DNA from 2 places in the Janthinobacterium sp. SUN118 genome. Region 2 is predicted to be linked to the other one. Evidence: predicted binding sites of a transcription regulator. Region 2 holds the regulator's gene; the other holds the start of a gene.

Region 1 (5,888 bases), on a different contig from region 2:
CCAGGTCCTTCGCCAGTTCGCGCACCAGGCGCGGGAATTTCTGGAACAGCCGGCCCACGGGCTGCATGCGCGTGGCCAGGGTGGCGCGCTGCAGTTCCGTCGAGTAGCGCGACGCGCGTTCCAAAGTTTCCGCCAGCGTCGCCATCAGGGTGGCGGCCTGGCCTTCGAACTTGAATTGCAGCAGGCGCTCGAGCAGCACGGCAGCCTGGTTGGCGGCCTGCACGGATTCGCCGGCCACTTCCAGCAGCGCGTCGAGCTTGACGGCGTCGACGCGGATGCTGTCTTCCTTGACGGGCGCGGCGTGGCGCACGTCGGGACGCTCTTCGCGGCGGTCCACGCCATCCCAGTTCTTGCCGGCCGGCTTGGCGGCGGCCGCAGCGGCAGGCGCGGCGGCAACAGCGGCAGTAACGGCAGCGGCGACCGGGGCCGGCGCGGCGGCCAGCTGGCTGCCTTCCGGCACGACGGCGTTATACATGCCTTCCCAGTCCAGGCCATCGGCGCTGGCTGTGGCGGCAGCAGCGGCAGGCGCGGCCACGATCACTTCGGCCACGACGGCTTCCACCACCACGGCGGCGGCAGGCGCTGGCGCGTCCATGCCCTTGCCTTCGATGGCGTTGGTGAGGATGTGTTCGAGCTCTTCCGGCATGGCCGGCAGGCTTTCCGGCGCGGCGCCGTTCGCCAGTTCCGTCAGCTGGTCGGCAACGAAGCCGGATGCCTGCAGCGCCGCCTCGATGGCGATGGGGGTCACCGGCGCGGCGCCCGTGCGCAGCGCGTCGAACAGGTTTTCCGTCAGATGGCAAGCCGCCACCAGCGCAGGCAAGCCCATGAAACCGGCGCCGCCCTTGATGGTGTGGAAAGAACGAAACACGGCATTCAGTGTTTCCTTGTTGTCCGGATCGCGCTCGAGACGCAATAAGTGCTCTTCAACATTAACCGCAAGATCCATCGCCTCGACGACGAAATCCTTGAGCATATCGTCCATTAGAATCCCAAATCCGCAAGAAGGTCGTCTACATTATCCTGGTCCAGCGCCACCGACGGCACGGAAGGGCCCTGCATCAGCGGCGCGTCCTGCTTCTGCGCGAGTTTCTCGCGCACTTCGGCCGGCGCGTTGTCGCGCAGCAACTGCGCCAGCTCGTGCTCCACCGTCTTGGTGATGTTCACCACTTTTTTGATCAGCTGGCCCGTGATGTCCTGGAAGTCCTGGGCCATCATGATTTCCAGCAGGCGCGCTTTTTCCGCTTCCGTCGCCTCGGCAACGGCTTGCGCGAACTGGCGCGAGTCGCCGGCCAGGGCCTTGAATTCTTCCAGGCTCAGCTTGCCGTCGAACAGGGCCGTCCAGCGGCTGTCCATGTCCTTGGCCTTCTTCGACAGCACATCCTGCGCCGGCATGCCTTCGTCGAGCGTGTTGAGGACCTTGTTGGCCGCCTGCTCGGTGAGCGTGGCCACGTATTCCAGGCGGTCCTGCGCGTCGACGATCTGCGACGACGCTTCCGTCAGCGCCTTGTCGTAGCCCAGTTCGCGCAACGAATCGTGCAACAGGCGCACGATGCCGCCCAGGCGCTCGAACATCGGCTTGTCGGACTGGTCGACAGGGTCGGCGGCTTCGCCAGCTGCGGCGGGCGCCTCTGGCGCTGCCGGCGCGGCGGCCGCTTCCACGGCAGGCGCGGCGACGGCAGCCGGGGCCGGCACGGCGGCGCTGGCCGAAACGGCGTCGAACAGCGCGTCGAAATCGTCATCCGCGATCACGGCGGGGGCGGGCGCGGCGGCAGGCGCGGGCTGGGCCGCGGCCGCGCTTTGCGCAGATACTTCATCGAATAATGCATCGAAATCATCAGCGGCGTTGGTCATATCCCTGCTTCTCCATAATTTGTCAAAATTCCGCCTGAACTGTGCGTTTTACAGACTGATACCCGCAATTTCTCGATTAAGATGATTTGAGGCAATACCGCTGCGATGGTGCGAGTGTAGCAGGGCGCCGCCCTGTTGGTAAATCTCAAAACGCGCTTCCTGGTGCAAAGCGGGCCTGCAAGAGCTTTTCCACCAGGAAATAAGTGTTCCTGCTGTTGTATTTTGAAATACTACCATTGGCGTGCAGGCAAGACCACGCATCGCGCGAGAAATCCTGGCCCGCGCGCCACGCGCGCCACAGCCTGCGCGGCCAAAAACACGATCTTTCTATCAATGTTGTCTATACTGAAGGTGCAAGAGTATTGACAATTATCAAGTCTTTACATGAAAACAATGCTGTCGCCGCGTCTACAATAAGAGGCGTCGCGCGCGCTGGTCCACCGCCAAAGGAGCTGCCATGTATAAGAAAATTCTGATCGCCACGGACGGTTCCACCGTCTCCAACCTGACCGCCTGCGCCGGTGTCGCCTTTGCCGAACAGATGCACGCCGACATCCTCGCCGTGTACGTGGCGCCGGAATACCAGTATCCCGTGTACATCGAAATCATCCCGCCCAGCTATCCCAGCGAAGAGGAATACCGCATCGCCATGCGCAAGGCGGGCGCCGACCACTGGCAGCCGATCCTCGATGCGGCCGCCAAGCGGGGCCTGGAGGCGACGGGCCTGACGGCCTTTTCCGACAGTCCTGCCCTGAAAATCGTGGAAGTGGCGCAACTCCAGCACTGCGACCTGATCTTCATGGGCTCGCACGGCCGCAGCGGCTGGGGCCAGTTGCTGCTGGGCAGCGTGACCAACAAGGTGCTGTCGCATTCGAAGCTGCCCGTGCTGGTGCACAGGCTGATCAAGGAACCGCAGCCCAAATGAGGAGTCCCATGACAGGGAGAGGCTGCGCACCGGCAGCTTGAGAAAAGGGCAAGCCCGCAGCCATTTTCAGTTAATATGACAATATTTCTCGTTTCTTAACATTTGACTGTCCGGTAACGGACACAGCAGATTGCACGCTTCCAGATTGCCCGCCTATGATACGCATTGTGATTGCCGACGACCACACCATCATGCGCGAAGGATTGAAGCGCATCCTCGACGGCGCGCCGGACATCGACATCGTGGGCGAAGCCATCGATGGCTTTGAAGTACTCAACCATGTGCGCCAGGGCGGCTTCGACCTGCTGCTGCTCGACCTGTCGATGCCTGGCCGCAGCGGCGTCGACCTGATCCGCCAGATCCGCAGCGAAGCGCCGAAGCTGGCCATCCTCATCCTCACCATGCACGAGGAAGAGCAATATGCGGTGCGCGCCATCCGCGCCGGCGCGCAAGGCTATCTGACCAAGGAAAGCGCGGGCACGCAGCTGGTGGGCGCCATCCACAAGGTGGCATCGGGGCGCCCCTACATCAGCGCCGAGGTGGCCGAGCAGCTGGTGCTCAACATCATGATGCCGAATGAAAGCTTGTTGCACAAACAGCTGTCGGACCGCGAATTCGAAGTGTTTTCCCTGCTGGTGGCAGGCAAGTCGATCACCGAGATCGCCAACAACCTGCACCTGAGCGTGAAGACGGTCAGCACGCACAAGACACGCATCATGCAAAAGATGGGCATGAGTTCCTTATCAGAAATGGTGCAATACGCGGTGGCCCACCGGCTGCTGTCCCCCTTCAAGACTTGACAGCCGGTCTCGGCCGGCGGCGCGCCACCGCCGGCAACTGTAGGAACAATCCTACTTCCCCTACCGCAGCTCCTACCGCCATATTCAGCCACTGCTGATATGAATTCCATACGCTTGTTGGCATACTGAAACCAGTAATCAAGTTGCTGGGAAGTTATTTCATCACACAGCAAGTCTTCAGCGAATTGAGCATTAACTGCCAGGACGCGCGCCGCAGACCCTCGCGCCGTGCCCGCCGCCCTGGCGCACTCCGTCATTCAACTCTGAACTACCTGTCACCAGGAGATGAACATGCTGTCCACGCACACGTCTGAAACCCGCCCTGCCTCGTCGCCGCTGGCCCCATCGACCCCGATGGAAGCGGGACGCCAGCGCCAGGGGCGGCTGTGGTCGAACCTGAAGGAGGTATGCGATCTGCTGCATATCTCCAGCGCCTGCACCATCGCCGCCGACGAGCTGCTGTTCCAGCACGTGCAATTCAAGACGGGGCAGCGCGTGCACACGATCGGCCAGCCGTTCGACACCCTGTATATCGTCAACTCGGGCTTCCTGAAAACCGTCCTCATCGATGAGTTCGGCAATGAACAGGTACTGAGCTTTCCCATGAAAGGCGACATGCTGGGCGTCGACGGCATCCACTCGCGCCACTATTCCTCGGAAGCCGTGGCCCTGTCCGACTGCGACCTGATCCTGCTGCCATTCAAGAAACTCACGGCGCTGGGCCGTGTCCACATGGAGCTGGAAAACGTCATGTACGGCGTGATGAGCCGCGAACTGGTGCGCGAACAGGCCATGATCGGCATGCTGGGCGCCCTCAGCGCCGAGGCGCGCGTGGCCCGCTTCCTCGTCTCGCTGGCCGACCGCTTCGCGCAGATGGGTTATTCGAGCAAACTGTTCAACCTGCGCATGACGCGCCATGAAATCGGCAGCTACCTGGGCCTGACGCTGGAAACGGTCAGCCGCACCCTGTCCGCCTTCAACGAGATCGGCCTGATCACCGTCGACCAGCGCACCATCGGCATCAAGGACCCGGAAGCGCTGAAAACCCTGCGCCGCCTGCCGCCCTCGCGCTCGCGCGCCAAGCAGCTGGCCGCCGCCAAGCTCAAGGCCGACACGGCCGCCGCGGCCGACGTCTCGGCGCAATTGCTGGCCACCATTTGAGATAGGACCATCCCTCTTTCTTCAAGCTTGGCACAGGCTTGACCCGGCTGCGGCGTGCAACGCCGTTCCGGGTCTTTTTTGCCGCCCTCCCCGCACGCGCCTTCCGGGCGCCTCCCCTGCAGCGCAGCCGCGCCAGCATTTCTACTGCGCAATGAACTTGCGTGCCATGCCGCACTAAAAAAGCGCGGATTCGCCACAAATAAGCCTTGCTTTTCGGGCCACATTCAACAATAATGCAAATACGAATCATTCTCAACTGAGACAAAGAAAGCCCAACATGCAAAGCTCAAAACCAGCCTTGATCCAGGATGCCGCCAGCGCCCACGTCCGCCCTCCCGTCAGCGTGGCGCAGCCGGCGCGCCGCATCACCAGCGAAGCGCTGCTGCAACAGGGCCGCGAAGTGGAGATTGAACACAGCGGCAAGATTTACCGCCTGCGCGTCACCCAATTGAACAAGCTGATCCTGACTGCCTGATCCAGCACCGCAGCCAGCCACCACACTCGCTAGCCAGTCGTGCCCTTCGTGGGCGCCAGCCAGCCAAACCACCGCACAGGAGCGTTTGATGGCGACCGACCGACCTTCTTCGAAGTTTTCTGCCGTGAATGGGCAACAGCCTGAGTTGATGCTGTCGGCCGTGCTGCACCTGATGTCGCATTACCATGCGGGCAGCGCCGGACAGGCGCCGTGTCCGCAACTGGCGTCCGTGATCGAACGCCATCTGCAAGTGCTGTCCGGCCTGCCCGACCTGGGGCCGGTGCTGCAAGCCACTTGCCAGCAACTGTCGCAACAATGGGCCGCGCTCGTCGCGCTGCAGCGGCCCATGCCACCGAAAAGCACGCTCCTCGAACGACTGGCACGCATGCTGAGCGCCAAGCGCCCCGCTTCGCCGCTGCCGCAGTAAACACCATCTCCACCGCCCAACAGGATATCGCCATGTGTGACAAAGACAAGTCCCTGCCAGTCATCAGCAATTGTTCCAGCGGCGAGGCCGATACGGCCGCGCTCGCCTCACGCCGCCGGCGGCTGTGGGAACTGTCGCATACCTGCCATTGCCCGCTGGTCGGCGTCGGCTTGCCGCTCGGTTACTTGCGCAAGCTGGTCGGCAAAATGACGGGCGGGCGCGTGCTGGCCGACGATTACGAAGTGCACG
Region 2 (5,888 bases):
CGCCCTGGTCACGGTGGTGATCAGCATCGGCGGCGCCGTCGAAATCGTTCCCCTGTTCTTCCAGAAGAGCACGACGGAGCCCATCGCCGGCCTGAAGCCGTACTCGCCGCTGCGCCTGGCGGGGCGCGACATTTACGTGCGCGAAGGCTGCTACAACTGCCACTCGCAGATGGTGCGCCCGCTGCGCGCGGAAACGGAACGCTATGGCCACTATTCGGTCGCCGGCGAGTTCGTCTACGACCGTCCGTTCCAGTGGGGTTCGAAGCGCACGGGGCCCGACCTGGCCCGCGTGGGCGCGCGCTACAGCGACGAATGGCACCGCACGCACTTGAACAACCCGCGCGACGTGGTGCCCGAGTCGAACATGCCGTCCTACCCCTGGCTGGCGAAGACCAAGCTGGTGCCGGACGAGATCATGCCGAAGATGCGCGCGCTGCGCCGCCTGGGCGATCCGTACAGCGACGCGGAAATCGCCGCCGCGCCGGCCCAGCTGCAGGACAAGACGGAAGAAGACGCCCTGGTCGCCTATCTGCAAGGCCTCGGTACATTAATCAAAACAAGGAATTAGCATGGCAATCGAAAACCTGTTTGACAGCGCCAGCAGCGTCATGACGGTGGTTTCCTTTACGACGTTCGTGGGCATCCTGTGGTGGACGTTCAGCCGCAGCAATAGCGACTTCGACGCGGCGGCACGTTTGCCGTTCGCCGACGAGGCGCTCGACCATCCGGCCCCGGCCGCGCAAGCACAGGAGGAGCGCAACCATGGCTGACTTTACGAATGGCTTCTGGAACATCTACATCATCGTGCTGTCCCTGCTGGGCATCATCGGCTGCGGCGTGCTGCTGTACTCGCAGTCGAAAGTGAAAGTGGCCGCCGGCGCCCCCGCCGACGGCACCACGGGCCACGTCTGGGACGAGGACTTGAAGGAACTCAACACGCCGATGCCGCGCTGGTGGATGTGGCTGTTCTACATCACCATCGTCTTCGCGCTGGCCTACCTGTTCCTGTATCCGGGCCTGGGCAACTATGCCGGCAGCCTGGGCTGGAAATCGACGGGCCAGTACGAGGAAGAGCTGAAAAAGGCGGAAGCCGATTACGGTCCCCTGTTCAACAAGTACCTGAGCCAGGACTTGAAGACGGTGGCCGCCGATCCGCAGGCGCAAGCCATCGGCCAGCGCCTGTTCCTTACCTACTGCGCGCAATGCCACGGCTCGGATGCGCGCGGCAACAAGGGCTTCCCCAACCTGACCGACAAGGACTGGCTGTATGGCGGCGAACCTGACGTCATCAAGACCACCATCATGCACGGCCGCAGCGGCCAGATGCCGCCGATGGGCGCCGCCCTCGGTTCCGAGAAGGATGTCGAGAACGTGGCCCATTACGTGCTGAGCCTGTCCGGTTCCACGTCGGATCCCGTCAAGTCCGTGCTGGGCAAGGCCAAGTTCGGCGCCTGCATGGCCTGTCACGGCGCCGATGCGAAGGGCAACCAGATGCTGGGCGCGCCCAACCTGACGGACAAGATCTGGCTGTACGGCGGCAGCGCCGATACCATCATGGAAACCGTGCGCAAGGGCCGCAGCAACACCATGCCGGCCTTCAGCGACTTCCTCGGCGAATCGAAGGTGCACGTGCTGTCGGCGTATGTCTGGAGCCTGTCGAATCCGCAGGCGCCCGCGAAGTAAACAATGGAACCTCAAGTCATCAAGATGTATGCGGCCCGCGAGCAAATCTACCCTCGCGAGGCCAAAGGACGCTACGCTACCTGGCGATGGGTATGCGTTTGGCTTACCCAGCTCGCGTTCTACGGCTTGCCGTGGCTGACGTGGAATGGCAGGCAAGCCCTGCTGTTCGACCTGACCACGCGCAAGTTCTACATTTTCGGCGTCGTGCTGTGGCCCCAGGATTTCATCTACCTGGCGGCCCTGCTGATCATCTGTGCGTATCTGCTGTTCCTCGTCACGGCCATCGCCGGACGGGTGTGGTGCGGGTTTTCGTGCCCGCAAACGGTGTACACGGAAATCTTCCTGTGGGTCGAACGCAAGATCGAGGGCACGCGCAGCGCGCGCATGGCCCTCGACAAGCAGGGCCCGTCGCTGCGCAAGACGGCCAAGAAGACGGCCAAGCACCTGGTGTGGGGCGCCATCGCCCTGTGGACGGGCTTTACCTTCGTCGGCTACTTCACGCCGATCAAGGAACTCGCCCATTCCGTGCAAACGCTGAACTTCGGCCCGTGGGAATGGTTCTGGGTGCTGTTCTACAGCCTGGCCACCTACGGCAACGCGGGCTGGCTGCGCGAGCAGGTGTGCAAATACATGTGTCCCTACGCGCGCTTCCAGAGCGCCATGTTCGACCAGGACACCCTGATCATCACCTATGACGCCAAGCGGGGCGAACCGCGCGGTGCGCTGAGCAAGAAGGCCGGCAACAACGACAAGCTGGGCGACTGCATCGACTGTACCCTGTGCGTGCAGGTGTGTCCGACCGGCATCGATATCCGCAACGGCCTGCAGTATGAATGCATCGGCTGCGCCGCCTGCGTCGATGCCTGCAACAGCGTGATGGACAAGGTCGACCGGCCACGCGGACTGGTACGCTACAGTACCGACCATGCGATGGAAAACAACTTCGACTCGAAGCAGATCCGCCAGCGCGCCATGCGCCCGCGCGTGCTGATCTACACCTCCATCCTGGCCCTGATCATCATCGCCGTGTGTACCTCGCTGGCCCTGCGCACGCCGCTGAAGATGGACGTCATCCGCGACCGCGGCTCGATGGGGCGCGAAGTGGAAGATGGCATGATCGAGAACGTCTACCGCCTGCAGATCATGAACACTTCGGAGCAAAGCCAGAGCTTCAGGATCAGCGTTGCCGGCTTGCCGGGCCTGACCTTGCTGACGCGCGATGAAGTGACCTTGCAGGCAACGGAAACGCTGGGCTGGCCGATCCGCCTGCGCGTGCCGCACGGCGTGGGAGAGAAGGGCTCGAACAAGATCACGATCGAGCTGCAGTCGCTGGACGACCCGTCGCTGCACGTGCGCGAAAGCGCCGTGTTCATCGTGCCACGTTAAACAGGAAAGGCGGCAGGAATCCCCGTGTTCTTGCCGCCGTCACAAGGAGAAAACAATGTCCGACAGTCTGAAACTGCAAGCCCCCGCCGCGCCCTGGTACAAGCACCGCTGGCCATGGCTGCTGATGATCGGTCCCGGGCTGTCCGTCGTCGTCGGCAGCTTCATGGGCTATATCGCGTTTACGCAACCTGACGCGCTGGTGGTGGGCGACTATTACAAGCAGGGCAAGGCCATCAACCAGGACTTGCGGCGCGATACGGCCGCCAGCAACCTGGCCATGTCGACCAGCCTGGCGTACGACGTGGCGCAAGCACGCCTGACGGGCTCCGTGCACAGCTTCGGCAAGGCGTACCAGGCGCCGCTGCAGCTGCACCTGGCGCACGCGACCTTGCCGGAAAAGGATATCAAGCTGCTGGTGCAGCCCGACGCCATGGGCAACTTCTCGGTGGCGCTGCCGATGCTCGAGCGCAGCCGCTGGCAGGTGCTGGTGGAAAACAATACGCGCGAGTGGCGCCTGTCGGGCATCTGGACCTGGCCCGCGCAGCGCAGCATCGCGCTGCATGCGGACGAGGAACTATAAGGCCAGCGCCGGGGAAAACCGTGGCGGGCGCCAGTGATGGACGGCCGGGAAGCGCAGCTGTGCCGGTGTACAGCGCGCAACGCAAGCCGCAAAGCGCGACGCGCAGCAGGTTTTGACGGTGCCGTTATTTGCAGGTGTCGGTGCCGGCCGTAATGGCTTTTAATTTTGCCGGCTGCAGGATCTCGATCTCGCGGTTCGACACGCGCAGCCAGCCTTCCTTCTTGAACTTCGACAGCAAGCGGCTGACGCTCTCGATGGTCAGGCCCAGGTAGTTGCCGATTTCCTCGCGCGACATGCGCAGCTGGAAGTTGCTGCCCGAATAGCCGCGCGCCTCGTAGCGCGACGCCAGGTTGACGATGAAGGCGGCAAAACGCTGCGTCGCCTGCATATTGCCCAGCAACAGCATCACGCTTTGCTCGCGCGTGATTTCCTGGCTCATCATGCGGTGGAAATGGCGCAGCAGGGTGGGCATATTGCCCAGCAATTGTTCCAGGCTGGAAAACGGGATTTCACACACTTCGCTGTCTTCCAGCGCCACGGCATTGCAGTGGTGGCGGTCGGCGCTGATGGCGTCCATGCCCAGCAGTTCGCCAGCCATCTGGAAGCCCGTCACCTGCTCTTCGCCGCCCGGATTGATCTGGTAAGTCTTGAAGTGGCCCAGGCGGATCGCGTACAGGTTCTGGAACGAGTCGCCGATGCGGAACAGCGAGGCGCCGCGCGCGACCTTGCGGCGACGGCCGATAATCTGGTCCAGCCTGTCCATGTCGCCCACGTCGAGGCCCATCGGCAGGCACAATTGATGCATGCTGCACGTCGAGCAGCGCGCACGCAACGCTTCCACGTTCACGGCGGGCAAGGCTGGAGAGAGTAGCGCTTCTGTCATGTCATTACCTTTTTGAAAATGCAACAACAAGTTTACTGCATAGCGCGCTTGCCTGTGCCATTTTCCCCGTCATTCACGCTAATTTCGCTGAATAAACGACGTCCTGCATTTAATTTTATGGCAACATCGTCAATTGCTGCTTTGACGGCGGGAATTTACGCGGCCGGCGCTTGCCAAGTTGCTGTATTGATAGGAAAATTCCTGACAGCATTATCTGCCGCCTGTCCCTTCGGGGACTGAAAAGGAAATCATGAAGCCTCTCGGCATTAAAGCAAAAGTCGCGCTGGCCACCAGCCTGACCTCGATCGCCATGATCGCCCTGGTCACCATGATCCAGGTCAAGCACATGCGCGACGATTTCACGCAAGTACTGCTGGTCCAGCAAACGGCCCTGATCGAGCGCACGGCCGAAGAGCTCGACGACAAGCTGGCGATGCTGCTCGACATCATCACCCAGACGGCGCGCCACCAGCCGCCCGCCCTCATGGCCGACGCCGGCGCATTGCGCGAGTACTATACGCAGCGCGCCATGCTGGCCCTGTTCGACGACGTGCTGGTGCTCGACACGCAGGGCAAGGTGGTGGCCAACGTGCCCGAGGTGCCGGGACGCAACGGCACCGACGTGACGGACCGCGATTACTTCCATACCGTCATGCGCACGAAACAGGCGATGATCACGCAACCGATGCTGGGCAAGACCAGCCACTTGCCCATCGTGCAGATGGTCGCGCCCGTGCTGGACAAGAACGGCGCCGTGGCCGGCATCGTGATCGGCGTGCTGCGCCTGTACAAGGACAATATGCTGGGCCACCTGCGCACGGCCAAGGTGGGCAAGAGCGGCTATTACTTCATCCTCACGCGCGAAGCCGTGCCGCGCTACGTGCTGTACCCCGATACCAGCCGCCTGCTGCAGCCGCGCGCGCCGAACGCCAACCAGACCACCACGCAGCTGCTGAAGGAAGACGGCGAAGGCAGCATGGTCAGCACCAACAGCCGCGGCATCACGGCCGTCAACAGCTTCAAGCGATTGAAATCCGTAAACTGGCTGCTGGCCGCCTCGCTGCCCGTGGCCGACGCGTTCGAGCCGTTCAACGGCGTACTGTCGCGGCTGGTACTCTGGAGCATCTGCGCCTCGCTGCTGGCCGCGGCCGTGCTGGGCTGGGTCACCGTGCGCCTGCTGTCGCCGCTGGTGCGCCTGCGCGACACCCTGCTGTCGCTGCGCGCCTCGGGCAACCGCTTCACCCCCGTGCCGGTGCAGCAGCGCGACGAGATCGGCGAGCTGACGGAGGCGTTCAACGGCCTGATGGGCGAGCGCGACCGGCTGCAGCACGAGCTCGAGGCGCGCGCGGCGGAGCT

The links. The regulator FNR, encoded in region 2, switches genes on or off when oxygen is low (the NO sensors DNR and NnrR bind a similar motif). The targets are predictions, from matches to a motif close to TTGATNNNNATCAA.
Region 1: a site for FNR is predicted at 2,214-2,227, ahead of O0880_RS05575 (universal stress protein). Genes of this name have one in related genera too.

Annotation. Positions count from the first base shown of each region.
Region 1 covers NZ_JAPUBV010000001.1:1,219,756-1,225,643, reverse strand. The annotation lists gene O0880_RS05585 (chemotaxis protein CheA) at 1-982, opposite strand, end outside; gene O0880_RS05580 (protein phosphatase CheZ) at 982-1,851, opposite strand; gene O0880_RS05575 (universal stress protein) at 2,309-2,776, shown strand; gene O0880_RS05570 (response regulator transcription factor) at 2,932-3,576, shown strand; gene O0880_RS05565 (helix-turn-helix domain-containing protein) at 3,931-4,737, shown strand; gene O0880_RS05560 (hemin uptake protein HemP) at 5,015-5,212, shown strand; gene O0880_RS05555 (hypothetical protein) at 5,301-5,639, shown strand; gene O0880_RS05550 (DUF2325 domain-containing protein) at 5,672-5,888, shown strand, end outside.
Region 2 covers NZ_JAPUBV010000002.1:707,000-712,887, reverse strand. The annotation lists gene ccoO (cytochrome-c oxidase, cbb3-type subunit II) at 1-568, shown strand, start outside; gene O0880_RS18880 (cbb3-type cytochrome c oxidase subunit 3) at 570-770, shown strand; gene ccoP (cytochrome-c oxidase, cbb3-type subunit III) at 763-1,683, shown strand; gene ccoG (cytochrome c oxidase accessory protein CcoG) at 1,687-3,069, shown strand; gene O0880_RS18865 (FixH family protein) at 3,125-3,649, shown strand; gene fnr (fumarate/nitrate reduction transcriptional regulator Fnr) at 3,774-4,532, opposite strand; gene O0880_RS18855 (response regulator) at 4,783-5,888, shown strand, end outside.